Regions from separate parts of the Psychrobacter sp. 1Y6 genome, predicted to be linked through region 1. Evidence: predicted binding sites of a transcription regulator. Region 1 holds the regulator's gene; each other region holds the start of a gene.
The links. The regulator PhoB, encoded in region 1, activates phosphate uptake and scavenging genes when phosphate is short. The targets are predictions, from matches to a motif close to TGTCATNAANCTGTCATAA.
Positions count from the first base shown of each region.

Region 2: the regulator PhoB is predicted to act here: its motif matches at 2,253-2,271, upstream of ACTXGF_RS16970 (porin).
Region 3: the regulator PhoB is predicted to act here: its motif matches at 2,848-2,866, upstream of pstS (phosphate ABC transporter substrate-binding protein PstS).

Region 1 is NZ_JBQQEW020000001.1:362,340-369,677, reverse strand. Features, by position in the region: gene ACTXGF_RS15200 (M23 family metallopeptidase) at 1-590, shown strand, start outside; gene phoR (phosphate regulon sensor histidine kinase PhoR) at 698-1,789, opposite strand; gene phoB (phosphate regulon transcriptional regulator PhoB) at 1,848-2,552, opposite strand; gene dtd (D-aminoacyl-tRNA deacylase) at 2,665-3,117, opposite strand; gene asd (archaetidylserine decarboxylase) at 3,392-4,228, shown strand; gene ACTXGF_RS15175 (HD domain-containing protein) at 4,323-4,952, opposite strand; gene ACTXGF_RS15170 (isochorismatase family protein) at 5,192-5,767, opposite strand; gene fadA (acetyl-CoA C-acyltransferase FadA) at 6,053-7,225, opposite strand.
Region 2 is NZ_JBQQEW020000001.1:784,584-791,921, forward strand. Features, by position in the region: gene ACTXGF_RS16965 (malate synthase G) at 1-1,798, shown strand, start outside; gene ACTXGF_RS16970 (porin) at 2,409-3,485, shown strand; gene pyrG (CTP synthase) at 3,678-5,312, shown strand; gene kdsA (3-deoxy-8-phosphooctulonate synthase) at 5,528-6,403, shown strand; gene ACTXGF_RS16985 (heavy-metal-associated domain-containing protein) at 6,431-6,685, shown strand; gene ACTXGF_RS16990 (heavy-metal-associated domain-containing protein) at 6,943-7,167, shown strand.
Region 3 is NZ_JBQQEW020000001.1:3,115,936-3,123,273, reverse strand. Features, by position in the region: gene thiC (phosphomethylpyrimidine synthase ThiC) at 117-2,231, opposite strand; TPP riboswitch at 2,480-2,624, opposite strand; gene pstS (phosphate ABC transporter substrate-binding protein PstS) at 2,939-4,105, shown strand; gene pstC (phosphate ABC transporter permease subunit PstC) at 4,315-5,268, shown strand; gene pstA (phosphate ABC transporter permease PstA) at 5,330-6,235, shown strand; gene pstB (phosphate ABC transporter ATP-binding protein PstB) at 6,324-7,244, shown strand.

The DNA of each region.
Region 1 (7,338 bases):
TGCTAGCAGATGGAAATAACCAACCTCCCAGACCTTCTTTTTTCAGTCGTCTAATAAGCCTATTGATTAAGGCTGTCGTATTGCTAGCACTGTTATTTGTCTTCGATAAGCTACTACCTAGTATTAGCCAACAGACGCAGTCATTTGTGGTTGCCAAATGGCAACAATTAAGTCTATTGCAACAAGAGCTGCCGACCGAAAACAGCTTGCCCAATCCACTACCAGAACGAGACCTGACAGACACTTGGGGCGCGGCACGTAGCCAAGGCCGCTCCCACGAAGGCATCGATATCTTTGCACCGCGCAATACTCCCGTGCAGTCGACTACGCAAGGTGTGGTAAGCAAGGTTGGTGAAAACACATTGGGTGGGCGCGTGGTCGTGGTGGTAGGGCCTGGTGGTGCAGGACATTACTATGCTCATCTAGAAGACTATGCTGACATCTCTCCCAATGACTGGGTCAATCAGGGCGATGTAATAGGTTATGTGGGTGATAGCGGTAATGCAAAAGGGACACCGACACACGTACATTATGGTATCTATATTAATGGCAGTGCGGTCAATCCTTATCCGCTTTTGCAAAAGGATTAACGAATACAGAAAAGTATGTCGTTAACCTAATTTGAAATAATGATAGGTTTAGATTAATCAAAAAACTTAAGCCGAAAAAACAACGCTAATATAAGCCAGAAATTGTATTAATTGGCTGTGACAGATCTGACATAATTTGAAGGGAATACCACACTAAATGTCGACCCTTCCCCTTCTACTGAATCGATTTGCAATTGCGCTTCGTGTTGGTGCAGTACGTGTTTTACAATCGCTAACCCCAATCCTGTACCACCTGTTGCACGGCTACGACCTTTGTCGATACGATAGAAACGCTCTGTCAAACGGGCGATATGCTCTGACGCAATACCGATCCCATCATCTTCGACCGCGAAACGGCAGCCATCAGACGTCCTTGTCCAACTGATAGTGATATTGCCACCCTTTGGCGTATATTTGATCGCATTGATTACTAGATTGGATAGCGCACTATTCAAGTACATCTCTGACCCATACAGCCCATCATACGTATCTATATGCAAATGAATGATATGTTTGTACGCTTGGTTGTAGGCCTGTGCATCGTCATAGATATTGGTTAGTAGCTTAGTCATATCTATATAATGCAGCTCGTGTGACTCTTCGATTTCAATCTTAGAGAGTAGCAGTAAGTCGTTCACGATTCTGTTCATACGGGCTGTTTGCTGCGTCATCAGCTCAAAACCGCGACGCCATTGCGGCGGCATATCTGGCTGATCGGAGAAATTTTCCAGATAGCCCATCATCACAGTTAACGGTGTTCTAAGCTCATGCGAGACATTCGCCACAAAATCCTGACGCATTTGCTCTAAGTGCCGCAGGCGAGTCACGTCATATACAAACAGCAATTTTTCATCGCCAAAAGGGGTCAATTCGCACTTTAAGTAGCGACTAGGATCTCGCCATGATTCTATATGGACGCCATCGTTAGGTATCGTTGTACCTTCATAGTACTGGCGGAACTCAGGTACAGTAATAAAGTCAAAAATGTTCTGACCTTTATCTTCTGGCTGTAGCAGCAATAAGTCTTGTGCCGCCTGATTCCACCATTCTAGACCATCATTGTTGTTGAGCAAAATCACTGCATCGCGCAGGGCTCGTAGTGCACTGCCGATTTTTTTGAGTTGCTCTGCTGTACTTTGAGTAGATATTTGCTCTAGTAGAGCTGATTGCTCACGTTGTGCTGGCGCTATCTTGTCCATTTTTTATCCTTACCACTATCCGCGGCCTTTATATCGCTGCGGCATTATTTGTACAAGATTAACTTGGCTCAATCAGGCTAGAAAAACGGTAGCCTGTTCCACGTACCGTCTGTATCAATGTATCACAGTCATAAGGTCGCAGTAATTTACGTAGACGTTTGATATGCACATCGATGGTTCGGTCTTCGATATATACATTGCCGCCCCATACCTGATCGAGCAGCTGCGTTCGTGTATAGGCGCGCTCAGGGTGACTCATAAAAAATGCTAATAGGCGATACTCTGTGGGCCCAACATCAACGATTTTACCTGCAGCTGTCACGCGCTGACTCTTAGTATCTAGACTTAACTGTCCAATTTCGATAGGTTTATCGCTACTCATAGCACTACTGCGGCGTAGTACGGCTTTGATTCTGGAGATCAATTCACGAGTCGAAAAAGGCTTGGTCATATAATCATCTGCACCTGCATCAAGACCATGCACCTTACTGTCCTCTTCACTTTTTGCCGTTAGCATAATGACTGGTATTTCAGAGAGCAGCTCATCATTTTTTAGCATGCGACAAAAATCCACACCGCTCTTGTCACCCGGCAACATCCAGTCTAACAGTATCAGTGATGGTCTATGATCGACCACCTGCTGATGCGCCTCTGATACGTCAGCCGCTTGTAAGCTATCAAACCCAGCCATCTCTAGCGTCATGACAACCATTTCACGAATCGCAGGCTCATCTTCAACAATCAAAATTTGCTCATTATACATAGGACATTCTCGGTGTTAGAGGACAAAATCTAGCATGTAAAAAGGCGATATATACTCACCAGTCTCTACCTATTAAACGGATTAATTATGACAGCTTGATGACACTCTAAAATCAGATTTCTAGTAAAAAATTGAGCGGCCCATCATTGACGCTCGACACTTGCATATCAGCACCAAACTGACCAGTTGCCACATTTGGATGCTTAGTTTTGGCATAGTCGACCAGTTGTTCAAATAATGCTTGTGCCGCAGCTGGTGCCATCGCACCACCAAAGTCTGGTCGGCGACCTTTGTCTGTTTTTGCCATCAAGGTAAATTGTGAAACTAATAATAGCCCACCAGCAACCTGCTGAACGTTTTTATCCAGTTTACCAAATTTGGCCGGATCATCGTCATTTTCAAAAATGCGATAGGTCAATATTTTGTCAATCATACGCTGGGCAGCGGCGAAATCGTCTTCATGCCCTAAGCCAATATATGCCAACACCCCATGTTCAATCTCGCCAATACACTGCTGATCGACGACCACACTAGCGTGCTTCACCCGTTGTATGAGTGCTTTCATTTACTGATTCCTTAACAGATTATGGCCATACAATAATATGCTGTCCATGATAAAATACCGTCATTAACTTAACTATTATTAGGGCGTGTTTGATATTCACAAATAGGTACTGCGGATCGCTAAAACTGTTCCAGACAAGGCGTAAAACGACGATAATGCTCATGCCCTATCTAGATTTACAACGTAGTATGGCGCAATTTTAGCCACTGTCAGTGCCATGGTCGAATTTCCAACACGCCCCTATTACATTACACCTTATTTTGGTAGCCTTATTATGAATGTATTTACCACCTTACAACAGCTTGTGCCGCAGCAAAAGCTCAGTAAAGTCGCTGGACGTTTGGCCGCCAGTCGCCATCCTTATGTCAAACGCACCTTTATCCGTAGCTTTGCCAAAGCTTATAATATCAGCTTAGACGAGTACGAACGCCAAAGCCTTAACGCTTATGAAAGTTTTAATGACTTTTTTACCCGCGAGTTAAAAGAAGACGCTCGTACTATCGACGCCACTGCAAACGGTATCGTGAGTCCTGCGGACGGTATTATCTCTCAGCTAGGACAAATCGAAGACCACAAACTACTACAGGCAAAAGGTCGTCACTATGATGTCGGCCAACTACTTGCTGATAGTGAAGATGGCAGTTATTTCGCTGATGGTAGTTTTGCGACTATCTACTTGGCGCCTAGCAATTATCACCGTGTGCATATGCCATTTACTGGTACATTGACCAAGACTCGCTATGTACCTGGCACCCTGTTTTCGGTAAATAATACTACGGCTGCTAACGTGCCAGACTTGTTTGCACGTAATGAGCGTCTGGTCTGTATGTTTGATACCAAGTACGGCAAAGCAGCCGTTGTGATGGTTGGTGCTATGATCGTCGCTGGTATTGAAACTGTCGCCACTGGCAAGATTGCTCGTACTGACGACATATTCGAGTCTGATCATGACATGCAGTTTGCAGCAGGCGAAGAGCTTGGACGCTTCTATCTAGGCTCAACGGCTATCGTGGTATTACCAAAAGCAGCAAAGGCTGACTGGCTAGATAGTATGCAAGCCAACAGCATCGTGCAAATGGGTCAGTTGCTAGGAATGGCAAACGCTCAATAACATGTTTGTATAAAAGCACTTAAAATATCAGCCCAATTAAGCGTAAATCATCATGCTTAATTGGGCTTTTTTTATGCCTGCTACTTATGCAGATTTATGCGTCAATCAGCCAACCTTGCTGAGTTGCGTATGCAATATTATGTGAGAGCCAATCATGGATAGGAGGGAAGCTATCTTTGATAAATGCATGCGCACCTGCCACTTGCGAACGCGTGACACCAAGCTCAATCCACGTTTTACCATCGGTATTTAGATTGAGTAAAAACGGCAATAAGCGATCGACCACTCTGAGCAACTGGCTCTCTTTGCTACTTCCTGTTTCCTGCGCTTCCCAAACCTCGCTTAAATCACTAATACCATTGCCTCGCTCACGTTGCAATCTGGCAATGCCTGCACGCTCTTCGACGTGTGCATCAGTACGCGTATCGGCATATAAAAAAGTATCGCCCGCATCAATCTCGCCCAAATCATGAACCAATGCCATCTTCAGCAATTTTTCATAATTGACGTCTAGCGCAAATAATTCAGCAATCGACCAACAGGCCATCGCTAAATGCCAAGAGTGTTCGGCGGAGTTTTCTTTACGAGTGGTCTGTGTCACATAGCTGCGGCGATTCACGCGTTTGAGCGCATCTAACTCTAATAAGAAATGAGTGACATCGTCGATGTCGATATGTGAAGTAGATTCGGAATTAGTTAATGATATAGAGCTGACTTGCGACATTGATTTTCTCTGATTTTCTCTAGTTATTGGTTTTAACGCTTATAAGTTCTAGCGACTTTAAGTTTCATTGCTCAAGGTATTATAGTTAGTTTGATATCTAGCAATGGTCAAAAGACTATTACCGTTATCAAAAAAATAGCGCTTATTTTACCAAGCGCTATCTATTATAAGTTAGAAGATAAATGGTTAAATTGAATCTCTATTTATCCAAGTCTTTGAGCAACTAAGGCTTAAACCACCTACTTGATCAAATTAATAATGGTTTTAAACGCAGGATCTTCACTGCTACGGCATAGTTCAAACAAGATTGATTCGACAGTGCTGATTACCCCACCTGCACGGCGAATACGGCGAATTGCTTGCTTTTTGTCATAAGGAAAACGAGAACCCACTGCATCCCCAATAATGACAGGCTGCATACCATTATCCAATAAATCTAGTGCCGTTTGCATAATACAGACATGTGCCTCAGCACCAAAAAGCAACACGGTACTACGGTTCTGCTGCGCTAGATGGTGCCATGAATCATTGTTATCGCAGGCACTAAAGGTAACCTTTTCAAAGCTCTTGGCATTGTCTCCTTCGAGTACATCGCGCAGCTCTGGTAAGGTATCGCCCAATCCTTTTTTATATTGTTCATTGAGCATGATTGGAATATTGAGCGCTTGCAGCCCTTTAATCAAGGTAACGGTTTTTTTGACAATATTTTCGTGATCGTAGATATGCGGCGTTAAGCGCTCTTGCACATCGACAATCATTGCTTGGGTATTCTCACGAGCGATTCGATAGGTGCGATCATTAATCATAGTAGACATAGTACACTCCTTGTACGGCTGACAGTTGCAACTAAAAACTATTTTAGAATTATCATAAACAGTGCCATGGTTCATCTTTCTCTTATTTAGTCATAGTTTCATGAATGCGTCAATGGAGATAATTTTTAATCGCCGTAATACTCTATTTTTCGACTCCGTGATTTATTAGCTTACCAAACATTAATTTGATCCATAAAAAAACCTCCAGCCGTTATGACTAGAGGTTCTTCGTTAGCGAGTAGCTACTTATTGAATGTTCAAATAATCTTGTTTATATAAATAAGATTAAACACGCTCAATAATAGTAGCAATACCTTGGCCAAGACCAATACACATTGTCGCTAGACCGATTTCAGTATCTGACTGCTCCATTGCATTTAGCAATGTCACTGTGATACGAGCACCTGAACATCCTAGTGGATGACCTAGGGCAATGGCACCGCCGTTGATGTTAACGATGTCTTGCTTGTCAGATAGGTTCAGACCTTTTAATACTGATAGACCTTGAGCAGCAAACGCTTCGTTTAGCTCGATGGTTTGCATGTCATCGATACTCATGCCAGCACGCTTCAATGCTTTTTGGGTCGCAGGTACAGGACCATAACCCATGATAGCTGCATCACAACCAGCCACAGCCATACTACGGATACGGGCACGTGGCTTTAGACCTAGATCTTTGGCTTTTTGTGCGCTCATTACTAGCATTGCTGACGCACCGTCAGATAATGCAGATGACGTTGCCGCTGTTACTGTACCGCCTTTTGGATCAAACGCTGGACGTAGCTTTTGCATTTGCTCCATCGTTGCATCTGGACGAATCACTTCATCGACCGTACATAGTTGCAGACGGCCAGCAGCATCATGACCTTCGATACCGATGATTTCATTGTCAAAACGACCTTCAGTAGTTGCAGCCCATGCGCGGCGATGTGACTCAAGACCAAACGCGTCTTGCTCTTCGCGCGTGATGTTGTTCATACGACCTAACATTTCAGCAGTCAAGCCCATCATGTTTGATGCTTTTGCATAATGCTTAGAAGCAGCAGGGTTCAAATCAACACCGTGCATCATGCCAACGTGACCCATGTGCTCGACACCACCGATGATGAATACATCACCTTGGTTGGTCATGATTTGTGCAGCAGCAGTATGTAGTGCCTGCATAGAAGAACCACATAGACGGTTAACCGTTTGGCCACCAGCAGTCTTTGGGATACCAGCTAGCAAACCGATGTTACGACCGATGTTCAAGCCTTGCTCTAGTGTCTGGTTGACACAACCCCAGATAATGTCTTCGATATCATTGGTATCAAAGTCATTACGTTCTACTAGCGCACGTACTAGTTCCGCTGACATGCTATCAGCACGTACATGACGGAACATACCGTTTTTGGTTTTGCCCATTGCCGAGCGCACGCCATCTACGATGACCACATCTTTTGGACTTAAAGTTGTCATACCATATTCCTTTTCAATTTTTATTGTCAGTGTAGTCAGCTCAATTTATGACTATTACCTCATTAATCTCGCTCAAAGTACAATAGGTACATTTGCGCTTGATTTACTCGTAC
Region 2 (7,338 bases), 420 kb from region 1:
GCTTAACGCGACCAATGCGCGTTGGGGTAGCTTATACGATGCTTTGTACGGCACCGATGTTATCAGTAGCGAAAATGGTCAAGAAGCGGGTGGTAGCTATAATCCTACTCGCGGTGCTGCTGTTGTGGCTTACGCCAAAGCGTTCTTAGATGAGCATTTCACACTAGCATCCGGCTCTTACAATGATGTGACTGGTTTTAAAGTAGTCGATGGCAAGCTAGAAGTTGTACAAGGTAATAGCAGTACTGATCTAAAAGATACGGCTAAGTTTGTCGGCTTTGTCGGTGAGGCTGAAGCTCCTACAGGAGTACTATTAAAGAACAACGGCTTGCATGCTGAGATTCAAATCGATAGCAACCATCCAGTGGGTAAAGATGATCCAGCAAACATCAAGGACGTACTACTTGAGTCGGCTATGACAGCCATTCAGGATTGTGAAGACTCAGTCGCTGCGGTAGATGCAGAAGAAAAAGTCGAAGTCTATCGTAACTGGCTTGGCTTGATGAATAGCGACCTACAAGAAACCTTTGAAAAAGGTGGCAAGACGCGTACCCGTAAGCAAAACCCAGATCGTGAATATAACACGCCAGATGGTGGCAAGCTGATCTTACCAGGTCGTTCGTTATTATTAATTCGTAACGTCGGTCACTTAATGCAGAATCCTGCAATCTTAGTCGATTTGGGCGAGGGCCAAGAGCAGATATTTGAAGGCTTAATGGATGGTTTAATCACGCCACTATTATCACTTAATGATATCAAAGGCAAAAACGAGCTATCAAACTCGCGTCAAGGCTCAATGTATATTGTTAAGCCAAAAATGCATGGCCCTGAAGAAGTTAAAATGGCCAATGACTTATTTAATGCGTCAGAAGATTTATTAGGTTTAGAACGCAATACGCTCAAAATCGGCATCATGGACGAAGAGCGCCGTATGACGGTTAACTTAAAAGAAGCAATCCGCCAAGCCAAAGAGCGCGTTATCTTTATTAACACAGGTTTCTTAGACCGTACTGGTGATGAGATGCATACCAGCATGAATGCAGGTCCATTTGTACCAAAAGGTGAAATGAAGTCGCAAGCATGGCAGCCTGCTTACGAGCAGTGGAACGTCGATATCGGTCTAGAGACAGGCCTACAAGGTCATGCGCAAATAGGTAAGGGTATGTGGGCTAAGCCTGATGAAATGAAAGAGATGATGGATACTAAGGCTGCTCATCCTAAATCTGGCGCTAGCACTGCATGGGTACCATCACCAACGGGCGCTACCTTGCATAGCATACACTATCATCAAGTGAGCGTAGCTGATGTACAAGATACGCTAAAATCACGCGAGCGTGCTAGCTTGGATGACATCTTGACCGTTCCATTAGCAAAAAATACCGACTGGACTGCTGAAGAGAAGCAGCAAGAGCTTGAAAATAATGCTCAAGGTATCTTGGGTTATGTCGTACGCTGGGTAAATCAAGGCGTTGGTTGCTCCAAGGTGCCTGATATCAATGATGTCGGCCTCATGGAAGATCGTGCTACTTTGCGTATCTCAAGCCAACATATTGCTAACTGGTTGCATCATGGCGTGGTTAGTGAGCAGCAAGTGATGGATACGATGAAACGCATGGCCAAGGTCGTTGATGAGCAGAATGCAGGCGATGATGACTATCAATCAATGGCAGATAACTTTGATAGCTCTTACGCGTTCAAAGCAGCCTGTGATTTAGTCTTCAAAGGACGTGAGCAGCCTAGTGGTTATACTGAGCCATTGTTGCATCAAGCACGTTTGGATCTTAAAGCAAACGCTTAGAACAATAGACTAAATATGACAGGTATTTGAGCATATTTGGTGAGCAAGTATGCCAGTCAGTCTTGCTCGTTTGTAACTGATAAATTTGCTCAAATAGATTATTAACTTCTTAATTAGCGCTATTTATTTTTTAGTAAATAGCGCTTTATTTTGGACTATTACTAGATGTTAATTATAAAAATTTAATAATATTAGTAATCACATTAACCAATATTATTTGTATCTAGTTGAGTAAGTAGAAGTTTTTTCACAATCGTTCAAATAAAATGAATTGTCTGTTATTTGATAATAGATGTATCGAAAAGACAAAAAAATATGTTGCAAATTATGTCAAAGTTGTTATGCTTGTACTCGAAGTATGAGTTTGGTAACGGATGTTACGCAATGGAAGGATGAAAACTAAAGATTACATGGCAGTTACTTTTTTAATCCCAGTTATGTAAATCATGGTTTTTTTCATCTTACTGTAATAGAACTTCGCCACACTTGTTTCTGACTAATCTCGGTAGCCAGTTACACATTATATCTTTGAGGATTTGTGACGATACCATTATGGGCGCCAGCTAATAATAGCTTGCTCATTACTACAATTGTAAAGTGGAGATACCCCATGAAAAAACTACTTTTAGCTACAGCAATCGCAGCCCTATCTGTATCTGCAGCCAATGCAGCACCAACTCTATACGGTAAAGCTTTCTTAGCAGCTGACTATGAAAATGCTGATTTTGATGCTGCTGGTAATAATATGTATGACGAAGATACAGTACAGATTAACTCTCATGCTTCACGTATCGGCCTTAAAGGTTCTGAAGCCATGACTGCTAATACTGATGTTATCTATCGTTTAGAGTATGGCACAAGCATCGATGGTGATAACGCTACTTTCACTAACCGTGATACGTATCTTGGTGTTGTAAACAAGCAGTTCGGTGAGTTCCGTGTTGGTAAAAACCAATCAAGCCTAGCTCGTATTGACAACGTTGTTGTTAACCAAGGTTACTGGGATAACCTAGGCCAAACTGAAAACGAAAGCGAAGTTGTTAACGCTCTAAACATGGCGGATAGTGCCCGTATCAACAGTTCAGTTATTTGGACTGCACCAAAATATGACGGCCTACCATTACAATTGTCTGCAATGTATAGCTCTGACGATGCAAATGGTAATGACAACGCAGGCTTTGGTGTAGCAATGTTGTTTGACCAAGGTGCTGGCTATACTGCTGGTATTGCGTACGATAAAGACCAAAACATCAATGGTGAAATCATCCGTGGTACAGCGACTGTTGATCTAGGTAAGTATATGGCAGCTCCTGTTACTCTAGGCGCGCTATACCAAGTAGGCGACTACGACGGTCAAGATGAAGATGAGAAAGGTCTAGTTGTTAGTGCTCAGATGGGTCTAAATAACTTTGCTCGTCCAGCAGCTGTATATGCACAGTACAACAAAACTGACAATTTAAACGGTTTTAACAACGTTGATTCAGACCAAATCGTTGTTGGTGGTAAATACTTCTTCAAAGACAATATCATTGCTCATGCCTATGCTGGCGTAAACAATGCTGATAATGTTGGATATACATATAATACTGGTAATCAAGATCCTATTACTAACGAAGATATATTCGCAACGTCAAACGGTGATGCGCAAGTAGTCGTAGTTGGTACTGGTCTAGAATACTTATTCTAGTAACAACTAGAATCTGATTTCATAAAAACTCATCCTTCGGGGTGAGTTTTTTGTTGCGTAGCGTTTTAATAATAGAAAAATGTTTGCTACTAGCACGAAAACATAAGAGTTTCAGACAGTTTGCATTTTTGCCCTATATTTTATGGCGTATTTTTAGTAAAATCCTTCTTTACCAATTACCGACAGAGTACTATGACCAAGTTTATATTCGTGACCGGTGGGGTAGTGTCCTCACTAGGAAAAGGTATCACCGCAGCTTCTCTTGCAGCGGTCTTAGAAGCACGTGGCGTGACTGTCACGATGACCAAAATGGATCCGTATATTAACGTTGATCCAGGTACGATGAGCCCGTTTCAGCATGGTGAAGTATTCGTCACTGAAGACGGCGCAGAGACCGATCTAGATTTGGGTTATTACGAGCGCTTCTTGCGTCACTCAAAAATGAGTAAAAGTAATAACTTCACCAGTGGCCGTATTTATCAGAATGTGTTGAATAAAGAACGCCGTGGTGAGTATCTAGGCGGTACTGTACAGGTTATTCCGCATATTACTGATGAAATTAAAAACAAAATCCTTGCCAGTGGCGAAGGGTATGATATCGCTATTATCGAAATTGGCGGTACTGTTGGTGATATCGAATCGCTTCCGTTTATGGAAGCCGTACGTCAGATGCAAGTGGAGCTTGGCCGTAATAGAGCCATGCTAATGCATCTTACTTTGGTACCTTATATTGCTAGCGCGGGTGAGACCAAAACTAAGCCAACGCAGCATTCAGTAAAAGAGCTACGCTCTATTGGCCTACAGCCTGATATCCTAATCTGCCGCTCTGACCATCATATCTCGCAAGACAACCGTCGCAAGATTGCGCTATTTACCAACGTTGAAGAGCGTGCAGTCATTATGTGTGAAGATGCACAGAGTATCTATCAGATACCGCGTACATTGCACGAGCAGGATCTTGATGATCTAATCTGTGAGCGTTTCGGTCTTGATGTGCCTGAAGCTGATTTGAGCGATTGGGATAAAGTGGTTGAAGCACAGTTGAATCCAGAAGGGACAGTGACAGTTGCGATGGTTGGCAAATATGTTGAGCTTCCAGATGCTTATAAGTCTATCAACGAAGCATTGCTACATGCTGGTATCACGCATAAAGTAGACGTGAAGATTGACTACATTGATGCTGAACGTTTAGAAGATGATGATACTTTGCTTGCTCAGCTAAACGATGCTGATGCTATCTTAGTACCAGGCGGTTTCGGTGAGCGCGGTACGATGGGCAAGATAAAAGCCATCACTTATGCTCGTGAAAACAACGTTCCGTATTTAGGCATTTGTCTTGGTATGCAGTTGGCTGTGATTGAGTATGCACGTAACGTACTTAATATTAACGCCAACTCTTCTGAGTTTGATCGTAAGACAGCTGAGCCTATCATTGGTCTGATCACTGAATGGTTAGATGAGCGCGGCGAGCTACAGATTCGTAGTGATGATTCAGACCTTGGTGGCACGATGCGTCTAGGCGCACAGCAAGCAGAGCTAGTTTCTGGTAGTAAGCTAAGCCAAATTTACGGTGCGAGCAATATCACTGAGCGTCATCGCCATCGCTATGAGATGAATAACCGTTATATCGAGCCGTTAGAGCAAGCAGGTATGACCATTTCTGGTTATTCTGCCAAGCAGCATTTGGTAGAGTCGGTTGAGATTTCTGAGCATCCATGGTTTGTCGCTGTGCAGTTCCATCCTGAGTTCACTAGCTCACCACGTGGTGGTCATCCACTGTTTAATAGCTTTGTAAAAGCCGCTAAGAACCATAGCGAAAAAAAGTAGTTCTTACAACATAGTGCAAAGTGAAAGCGTTTACTATAAAAAAGACTGATCTCCGGATTGGTCTTTTTTTTGCTTAATTCAAACTGCTGGACATTATTAAAGAGTCAACATCCTCATTAATAGGGTCTAATTACGCTTGCATACTTTTTTTAATCAGCCTATCGGTTACAATATGTGATAGACATATTAATAACAAAATAAGAGGTAATGGCTTCATGGAAAACTTATTGACCGCACAATCACATATCACGCTTAACACTCCTAACAACGATACGATTAAAATTGGTAACGACCAGCCTTTTGTACTGTTCGGTGGTATGAATGTTTTAGAGTCTAAAGAATTGGCATTTGAGATTGCTGAGCAGTATGTTGATATTTGCCAGCGCTTGGGTATCGGCTATGTTTTTAAAGCGAGCTTTGATAAAGCCAATCGCTCAAGTCTGCATTCGTATCGTGGGCCTGGTTTAGAGCAGGGTATCGATTGGCTAGGTCAGATCAAAGAAAAATTCCAAGTACCGATTATCACTGATGTGCATGAGCCACATCAAGCAGCACCAGTCGCTGAAGTGGCCGATATTATTCAGCTACCTGCATTTTTGTCGCGTCAGACAGATCTAGTACATGCGATGGCAAAAACAGATGCCATTATCAATATCAAAAAGGCGCAGTTTTTGGCTCCTCACGAGATGCGTCATATCGTTAATAAGTGCCTAGAAGGTGGTAATGATAAATTGATACTTTGTGAGCGTGGTAGTGCCTTTGGCTATAATAATCTGGTCGTGGATATGCTTGGTTTTGATACCATGAAGCAGATGGATATCCCTGTATTCTTTGACGTGACGCATAGCTTACAACAGCCAGGTGCACGTAGTGATAGTGCTGGTGGACGTCGTGAGCAGATTACAACGCTTGCCCGTGCAGGTATGGCTACAGGGTTGGCAGGGTTATTTTTAGAAGCGCATCCAAACCCAGAAACTGCAAAATGTGATGGTCCATGTGCGCTGCGTATGAGCCAACTAGAGCCGTTCTTACGTCAGCTTAAGCAAATTGATGATTTGGTCAAAGGTTTTGAAGTATTGGATACTCATTAATACGGTACGCGATAAGAGGGCTATACAATGGCAATTCAGATGGCGCAAGTAAGCATCGAAAATATCGATGATGCAGAGGGCTTAGATAGTGTGATGACCGCTCTCAAAAACATCTCAGGCGTGACGGCTATTAATTTGGATCCTAAGCACAATGTCGCAACGGTGAGCTATGATGATACAGATACTAGTATCCATGCCTTAACAGCAGCGATTAGTATGGTGGACTATGTGACTCAGCCATTTCCGATTGATTCACCGCAGAACCCGCAACATGACGACTAGACGATACAAATAGCTATTGTTATAAACTTGTCGATGAGCTCTTTTACGTGTTTATTAATAAGTTCCTGTTTCGTTAATAGCATCTCGTTAATAAAGCAACAACCAAACGGTCTTGTTGTCGAGGATAATAGGGCTTATGCTTATTTAATGTAGCTTTGATAGTTGCTCTTACTTTGATAACTTAAAAAATATCAAAGTAAGCATTAACAGAATCACTATTAGAGTTGCTCATTACTAATAAAAATAAGGAGCCCAATATGGCAGATCAAACACGTATTATTAAAATTGACGGTATGACTTGTGGCGGATGCGTAGCAAGCGTACATACAGCAACAGCTGATATTGATGGATTAGAAACTATTACCGTTGACCTAGCTGATAACCTAGCGACGATAACCTTTGATGATAGCAAAACCAGTGCAGAGGCTATTGCTTCAGTTATTGACGATGCTGGATTTGAGGCGACAGTTGCTAACTCATAAATCTCATCTTCTATGTAAAAAACCAGCTAACATGTTATTACAAGCATGATAGCTGGTTTTTTAATGATTAACGATTACGAGTATTCAGTCTCGATACTTTGATAAATTGCTACTTTGTCTAAAACACTCATACTGAATACGATGTTACCCAATTACTTTATTTGAATTTTT
Region 3 (7,338 bases), 2.8 Mb from region 1:
AATAAAAATTCGCACATAAATCATGAGTAAATAAGTCAAAAAAAGCCCTACTAGATAAGTGTGCAAATACTTAAATAGTAGGGCTTTCCTTATTTCAAAAGTATAGGTTATTAACCCTACACCTCTTTATATAACTGGCGTCCTTCGTTGTTATATTTTTTAGTCATTTCAGCCATGCCTTGGCGAATTTCCTCAGCAGTGGCTTCACCAACTTGTCCGACAAGCTCTGTATCTACCTCTTTGATTAGGTGACCAGCATCGGTTAAGTCGCCTGTTTGCGGCGTTATTTTTTGGTTAGCGGTATCTTTATCCAGTCCTGCTGCATATTCACGCACGTTTTGAGTGATTTTCATTGAACAAAACTTAGGGCCACACATGGAACAAAAGTGTGCCGATTTGTGTGCGTCTTTTGGCAATGTCTCATCATGATATTCGCGTGCCGTATCAGGATCGAGCGCTAGATTGAACTGATCATCCCAGCGGAATTCAAAACGTGCTTTAGATAGCGCATTGTCACGTGCCTGTGCTCCTGGATGACCTTTAGCAAGGTCAGCAGCGTGTGCAGCGATTTTATAAGTAATAATGCCGTCTTTGACGTCTTTTTTGTTTGGTAGACCCAAGTGTTCTTTTGGCGTGACATAGCACAGCATCGCTGTACCAAACCATCCAATCATTGCAGCTCCGATGGCACTAGTGATATGGTCATAGCCTGGAGCGATGTCTGTCGTTAATGGCCCTAAAGTATAGAAAGGCGCGTCAGCACATAGCTCAAGCTGCAAGTCCATGTTTTCTTTGATGCGGTTCATCGCGACGTGTCCAGGGCCTTCGATCATCACCTGTACATCGTGTTCCCATGCGACTTTGGTCAATTCACCAAGCGTACGTAGCTCACCAAACTGCGCTTCATCATTGGCATCTTGCAAGCAACCAGGACGTAGGCCATCACCTAGACTAAATGCGACATCGTACTGTTTCATAATCTCGCAGATGTCTTCGAAATGCGTGTATAAAAAGCTTTCTTTGTGATGGGCTAGACACCACTGCGCCATAATAGAGCCGCCGCGTGAGACGATACCTGTCAGACGTTTTGCGGTGAGCGGTACATAGCGTAATAGTACGCCGGCGTGAATAGTAAAGTAATCGACGCCTTGCTCTGCTTGCTCGATCAACGTATCACGGAATATTTCCCACGTCAGATCTTCAGCGACGCCATCGACTTTTTCTAATGCTTGATAAATCGGTACGGTACCAATCGGCACAGGAGAGTTACGGATTAGCCATTCACGGGTTTCATGAATATGATTACCCGTTGATAGATCCATAATGGTATCCGCACCCCAACGTGTGGCCCACGTCATTTTGGACACTTCTTCATCGATAGACGAACCCAGCGCTGAGTTACCGATATTAGCATTAATTTTCACCAAGAAATTGCGCCCGATGATCATCGGCTCAGATTCAGGGTGGTTGATATTGTTTGGAATAATTGCACGTCCAGCCGCCACTTCATCACGAACAAACTCAGGAGTAATGATTTGAGGCGTATTAGCACCGAAGCTCTCGCCATCGTGTTGACGCATATCGGTCAGTTCATGTTGCTTCTGCGTTTCGCGTATGGCGATATATTCCATCTCAGGAGTGATGATGCCACGGCGTGCGTAGTACATTTGCGTGACGTTCTGTCCCGCTTTGGCGCGACGCGGTTTATCGATATGAGCAAATCTAAGGTTAGCAGTGCTGATATCGCGGGCACGTGCTTGTCCGTATGAGCTGGATAGGCCGCTTAATTGCTCGGTATCACCGCGTTCTGCGATCCAGTTCTCACGCAATTTTGGCAATCCACGTGTGAGGTCGATATCGACATTAGGGTCGGTATATACACCTGAGGTGTCATACACATAAAACGGCGGATTATGCTCACCGTCTTTATCTCCAGTACCGCCAACAGGCGTATCAGCCAAGCTGATTTCACGCATCGGCACTTGGATGTCAGGTCTTGAGCCTTCGATATAGACTTTTCTTGAGGCGGGTAAAATACGGTGTAAGTCGCGCGCATCTTCTTCGAAACGGGCATCACTTGCGGCACGGTGAGCAGGGGTTTTTAACGCATCTGCTTTTTTATCTGCTTTGACGTTGGTCGTGTCAACAGCATTTGAAGCAAGCGTTGAGTTGTCGGCTGGATTATGCGTTTGGGCTTTCGGTGCAATTGAGGTGGTGTCTGCAGTAGTCATATGCTGTCCTAGCGTGTTGGTTTTTGAATAAAATCAACACCGCCAGTATCTGCGGGGGTAGGCATCCATTATTTAGACAAGTTTATAACCTGAACCCACAACTTCGACCAAAAAGTATCGTCGCGCATGGTGGTCATCAAATATTGGACGCAAATTTATATCCTCTCTTCTTATCTGGCTATGCATCACGCATATTAAGACAGTAGTGACGATAAAAATGTATTTCTACGCGCCCTTTGTCATAAATAACAAAGTGCTTAAGACTTCCCTGCGTCGGTACTAACCGCATCAGGTTCGGCGGGTGATCTCTCAGCGAATGTATCAAGGCGACTACTTTAATAAAGCAAGTTTAATAAAGTGAGCCAAAAATACACCGCACCCCGAGTCTGTCAGTGTTGTAAATCAGCCTTCATACTAACAAAATTCTGTACCAACGGCTAATAGTATTTGGATACAAATATCCTGTGCCACACATACTATTCAATATTTTCGTGAATAATTTTTTGAGTGTTGATAGATGAGGATGCTTAGTACTATTAGGCTGTAGGCAAATCGCTGTTGGGCTGTAGACAAATTATTCAAATATTATGTAAAGCGAATGAAGGATTCTAGAAGTTGTCATTAAACTGTCATAAAGATTTGGCAAGATAACACGCATATCACAAGCAATGCTTTTTTATACCGTTGTTAAACTTCAGGAGTCCTACATGCGTTATTCGTTATTAGCAGTGGCCGTCAGTTGTACATTAATGCTTACGGCGTGTAATAAGTCAACAGATACGGCGGAGCCAACTGCTGATACTAGCAGTAGCGCTGTGACAACAGCTGAAACAACCTCTCAGACAGCATCTTCTGCTACGTCAGATTTTAAATCTGCTGAAAATATCGCTATGAATATTACAGGTGCAGGTGCGTCGTTCCCGCAGCCTATCTATGCGAAATGGTCATATGACTACAATGCTGCGACTGGTGGCCAAGTCAACTATCAGTCGATTGGTTCATCTGGTGGTATCAAACAAATTCAGTCAAAAACAGTAGACTTTGGTGCTTCTGATGCACCGATGACGCCTGAAGAGTTAGATGAAGCAGGTTTGATTCAGTTCCCAACCGTGATTGGCGGCGTTGTGCCAATCGTCAACATCGACGGTGTTGAGCCTGGTGCACTGAAGCTAGACGGCACAACGTTGGCTGATATCTATTTGGGTAAGATTAGCAACTGGAATGACCCTGCGATTAAGGCGATGAACCCAGATTTGACCTTGCCAGATGCCGCAATTACAACAGTATTCCGCTCAGATGGTTCAGGTACGACGTTTAACTTTACTGACTATCTTGCCAAGGTTTCACCAGACTGGAAAGACACCGTTGGTGTTGATAAAACCGTCAAATGGCCGACTTCTGCTACTGGTGCAGGCGGTAAAGGTAACGAAGGCGTTTCAAGCTACGTAAACCGCATGAAAAACTCTATCGGTTATGTTGAGTATGCTTACGCTAAGCAGAATAAGATGTCACATACTGCGCTGAAAAATGCAGCTGGTAACATCGTACAGCCATCTGCTGAAACGTTTGCTGCGGCAGGTGATATCGACTGGTCACAACAAGAAGGCTTTTATAAAGTCATCACCAACTCTGAAACTGACCAAGCATGGCCTATCGCTGCTGCGACCTTTATCTTGGTACATAAGCAACCAGAAAATCCTCAGCAAGTCGCTGGCGTGTTGAACTTCTTTGACTGGGCTTATACCCAAGGTGATGACAGCGCCATGGAACTAGACTACGTACCATTCTCTGATACGGCAGTAGCCTTGTTCAAAGAGAAGTGGAACGAAGTAAAAGGTAGCGATGGACAGCCTGTCTACAAGCCAGCTCAGTAATTTGTTTCTGCTAAATACGATTTAGCAACCGACAAGTTATCCTCTCGAATAACTATTCTCCGGTAGTTATTTGAGGGGTTTTAACACAGCAAATTTGATGAATACATCTCGATAAATATGCTTACACATCCCATTTAAGTTTGTTGTGTTAAAACCTGAGATACATCTTTTTAATATTTCGATTCATCCCATTCAATGCTGAGACACTTATGACAGACTTAAGGTCCCAACTGGCTAAACAAAAACGTTACGACGCTTTATTTGTTAACTCTACCAAAGCGTTTGCCATACTCGTCCTCCTATCTTTAGGGGGCATTTTGGTGTCTCTAATTGTTGGAGCATGGCCGAGTATTCAAGAGTTTGGTTTGGGGTTTTATACCAGCAATAACTGGGATACAGTCGCCAATGAATACGGGGCATTAGCGCCTATTTACGGCACCTTAGTCACGTCATTTATCGCTATTATTATCGCGGTTCCAGTCAGTTTCGGTATTGCGATATTTTTAACCGAGATGTGCCCTAAGTTCCTAAAAAAACCACTTGGTATCGCTATTGAGTTGTTGGCTGGTATCCCATCTATCATTTATGGCATGTGGGGATTGTTCGTATTTGCACCATTCTTTGGTGATCACATTCAGCCATGGTTCATTGAGCACGTCGGCCCTTTACCTATTATCGGTAAGCTGTTTGCAGGTGCACCTATGGGACTGGGTATGTTTACCGCCTCCCTAGTACTTGCCATTATGATCATACCGTTCATCGCCGCTACCATGCGTGATGTTTTCTCTGTCGTACCAGACTTACTGAAAGAGTCAGCATATGGCATGGGCGCGACGACTTGGGAAGTCATGTTCAAGATTATCCTGCCTTATACCAAAGCTGGTGTCGTTGGTGGCGTAATCTTGGGTCTTGGTCGTGCATTGGGTGAGACGATGGCAGTTACTTTCTTGATTGGTAATGCTTTCAATATCAGTCCAAGCCTATTCACTTCTGGCGTGACGATTACTTCGGCCTTGGCCAATGAGTTTGCTGAAGCGTCTAGTGAGCTACATCTTGCGTCTCTACTACATCTAGGCTTAATCTTATTTGTCATCACCTTCATTGTGCTGTCTTTAGCGAAACTGATGCTTATGCGCATGGATCACAAAGCAGGTAACCGATAAGTCTGTTACCGATTTATTGAACCTTGATAGATATTGATAAAAGATATGGGAAATAAATATTATGCCTGCTAACAATGCGATCAATGCACCACTACCTACTAAGCCAAACGGCGCTACTCGCTACAATCAAAGCCTGTATAACAAGCGTCGTTTGACCAACAAGTTAGGTCTAGGCTTTGCCATGTCAGCGATGATTTTTGGCTTGTTTTGGTTGTCATGGATTTTGGTGACTTTGTTTGTTGAAGGCTTCCAAGGTATGGTGCAGCTACCAATCTTTACCGCTGATACGCCGCCACCGATGAGTGCAGGCGGTTTACGTAATGCTATCGTTGGTTCGGTCATGTTGGCGTTTTCAGGATTGTTTATCGGTGCACCTATTGGCCTTATGACAGGTATTTACTTATCTGAGTTTTCTAAAGGCAGTATGCTGGGCAAGGTCACTCGCTTTTTAAATGATATTCTATTGTCAGCGCCATCGATTGTCATCGGTCTATTTATCTATGCACTGATGGTAAAAGGTCAAAGTTTCTCTGGTTGGGCAGGCGCGTTGGCATTGGCATTGATTGTTATTCCAGTGGTCGTACGTACGACAGAAAACATGCTGAATCTGGTACCTAATAGTCTACGCGAAGCAGCCTATGCGCTAGGGACCCCTAAATGGAAACTGGTCACTCAGGTTACTGTAAAAGCTGCGCGAGCAGGACTGACCACAGGTGTGCTATTGGCTTTTGCTCGAATCACCGGTGAGACAGCGCCGTTACTATTTACCGCACTTAACAATCAATACTTCAGTACAGATATGGGTCAGCCTATTGCTAACTTACCCAATACCATTTACCAGTTTGCGATGAGTCCTTATGACAACTGGCATACATTGGCTTGGGCGGCAGCACTACTTATCACCGCGTCTGTCCTAGTGTTGAATATTTTGGCAAGATTTATCGGTGGTAGAGGTCAGCCCAAATAAAGGCTGAGAGCAGACCAGACCGTAGCACGCTACACGCTAAGCATTTCCTTAAACTTATATGAAATTAATTGAGCTAGGTTGAAATATTATGAATGATGTCCTAAGCAACGTCCGTACGAACACGACTGCTGACAAATTTAATACGGCAACAGGCAGCCTATTAAATAGACCCATGTCTACTAGCGCCCAAGCTCAGCAACCAAACACTGCTGATTTTAATAAACAAACGATTCAAGATATTCCTAAGAATATGCCTGCTGCAAAAATGGAAGTTCGAGATCTAAACTTCTATTACGATGATTTTCAGGCACTAAAAAACATCAATATCGATATCGCTGATAAAAAAGTGACCGCTTTTATTGGTCCTTCAGGTTGTGGCAAGTCTACGCTACTACGTACCTTTAACCGCATGTACGATCTATATCCAGGTATGCGTGCAGAGGGCAATATCAATTTAGATGGCAAAAACATCTTAGGTAAAGATATCGATGTGAACTTATTGCGTGCACAAGTTGGTATGGTTTTTCAGAAGCCAACGCCGTTCCCGATGTCAATCTATGACAATGTCGCCTTTGGCGTACGACTATATGAAAAATTAAGCAAAGACGAGCTGGATCATCGTGTAGAGTGGGCTTTGAAAAAATCAGCGCTATGGCCAGAAGTGAAAGACAAGCTAAAAGCATCAGGACTGTCGTTATCAGGTGGTCAGCAGCAGCGTCTTTGTATCGCACGTAGTGTCGCGACCAAGCCTGAAGTACTGTTGCTTGACGAGCCGACATCAGCACTGGATCCTATCTCGACGGGTGCTATCGAGGATTTAATCGAAGATCTGAAAAACGACTATACCATCGCTATCGTCACTCATAATATGCAGCAAGCAGCTCGCGTATCTGATTATACGGTCTATATGTATCTAGGCGATATGATCGAGATGGGTGAAACCGATCAGATATTCACCAAACCTACCCAAACCGCGACAGAAGACTATATTACAGGTCGTTATGGCTAACATTGATTGAGATTGAAGTCGGTACAAGCAGACAAAGCTGATTTGCATGTCATAAGCCGACTTTCTAACTTCACAAGCACACCGCGCTATTAAA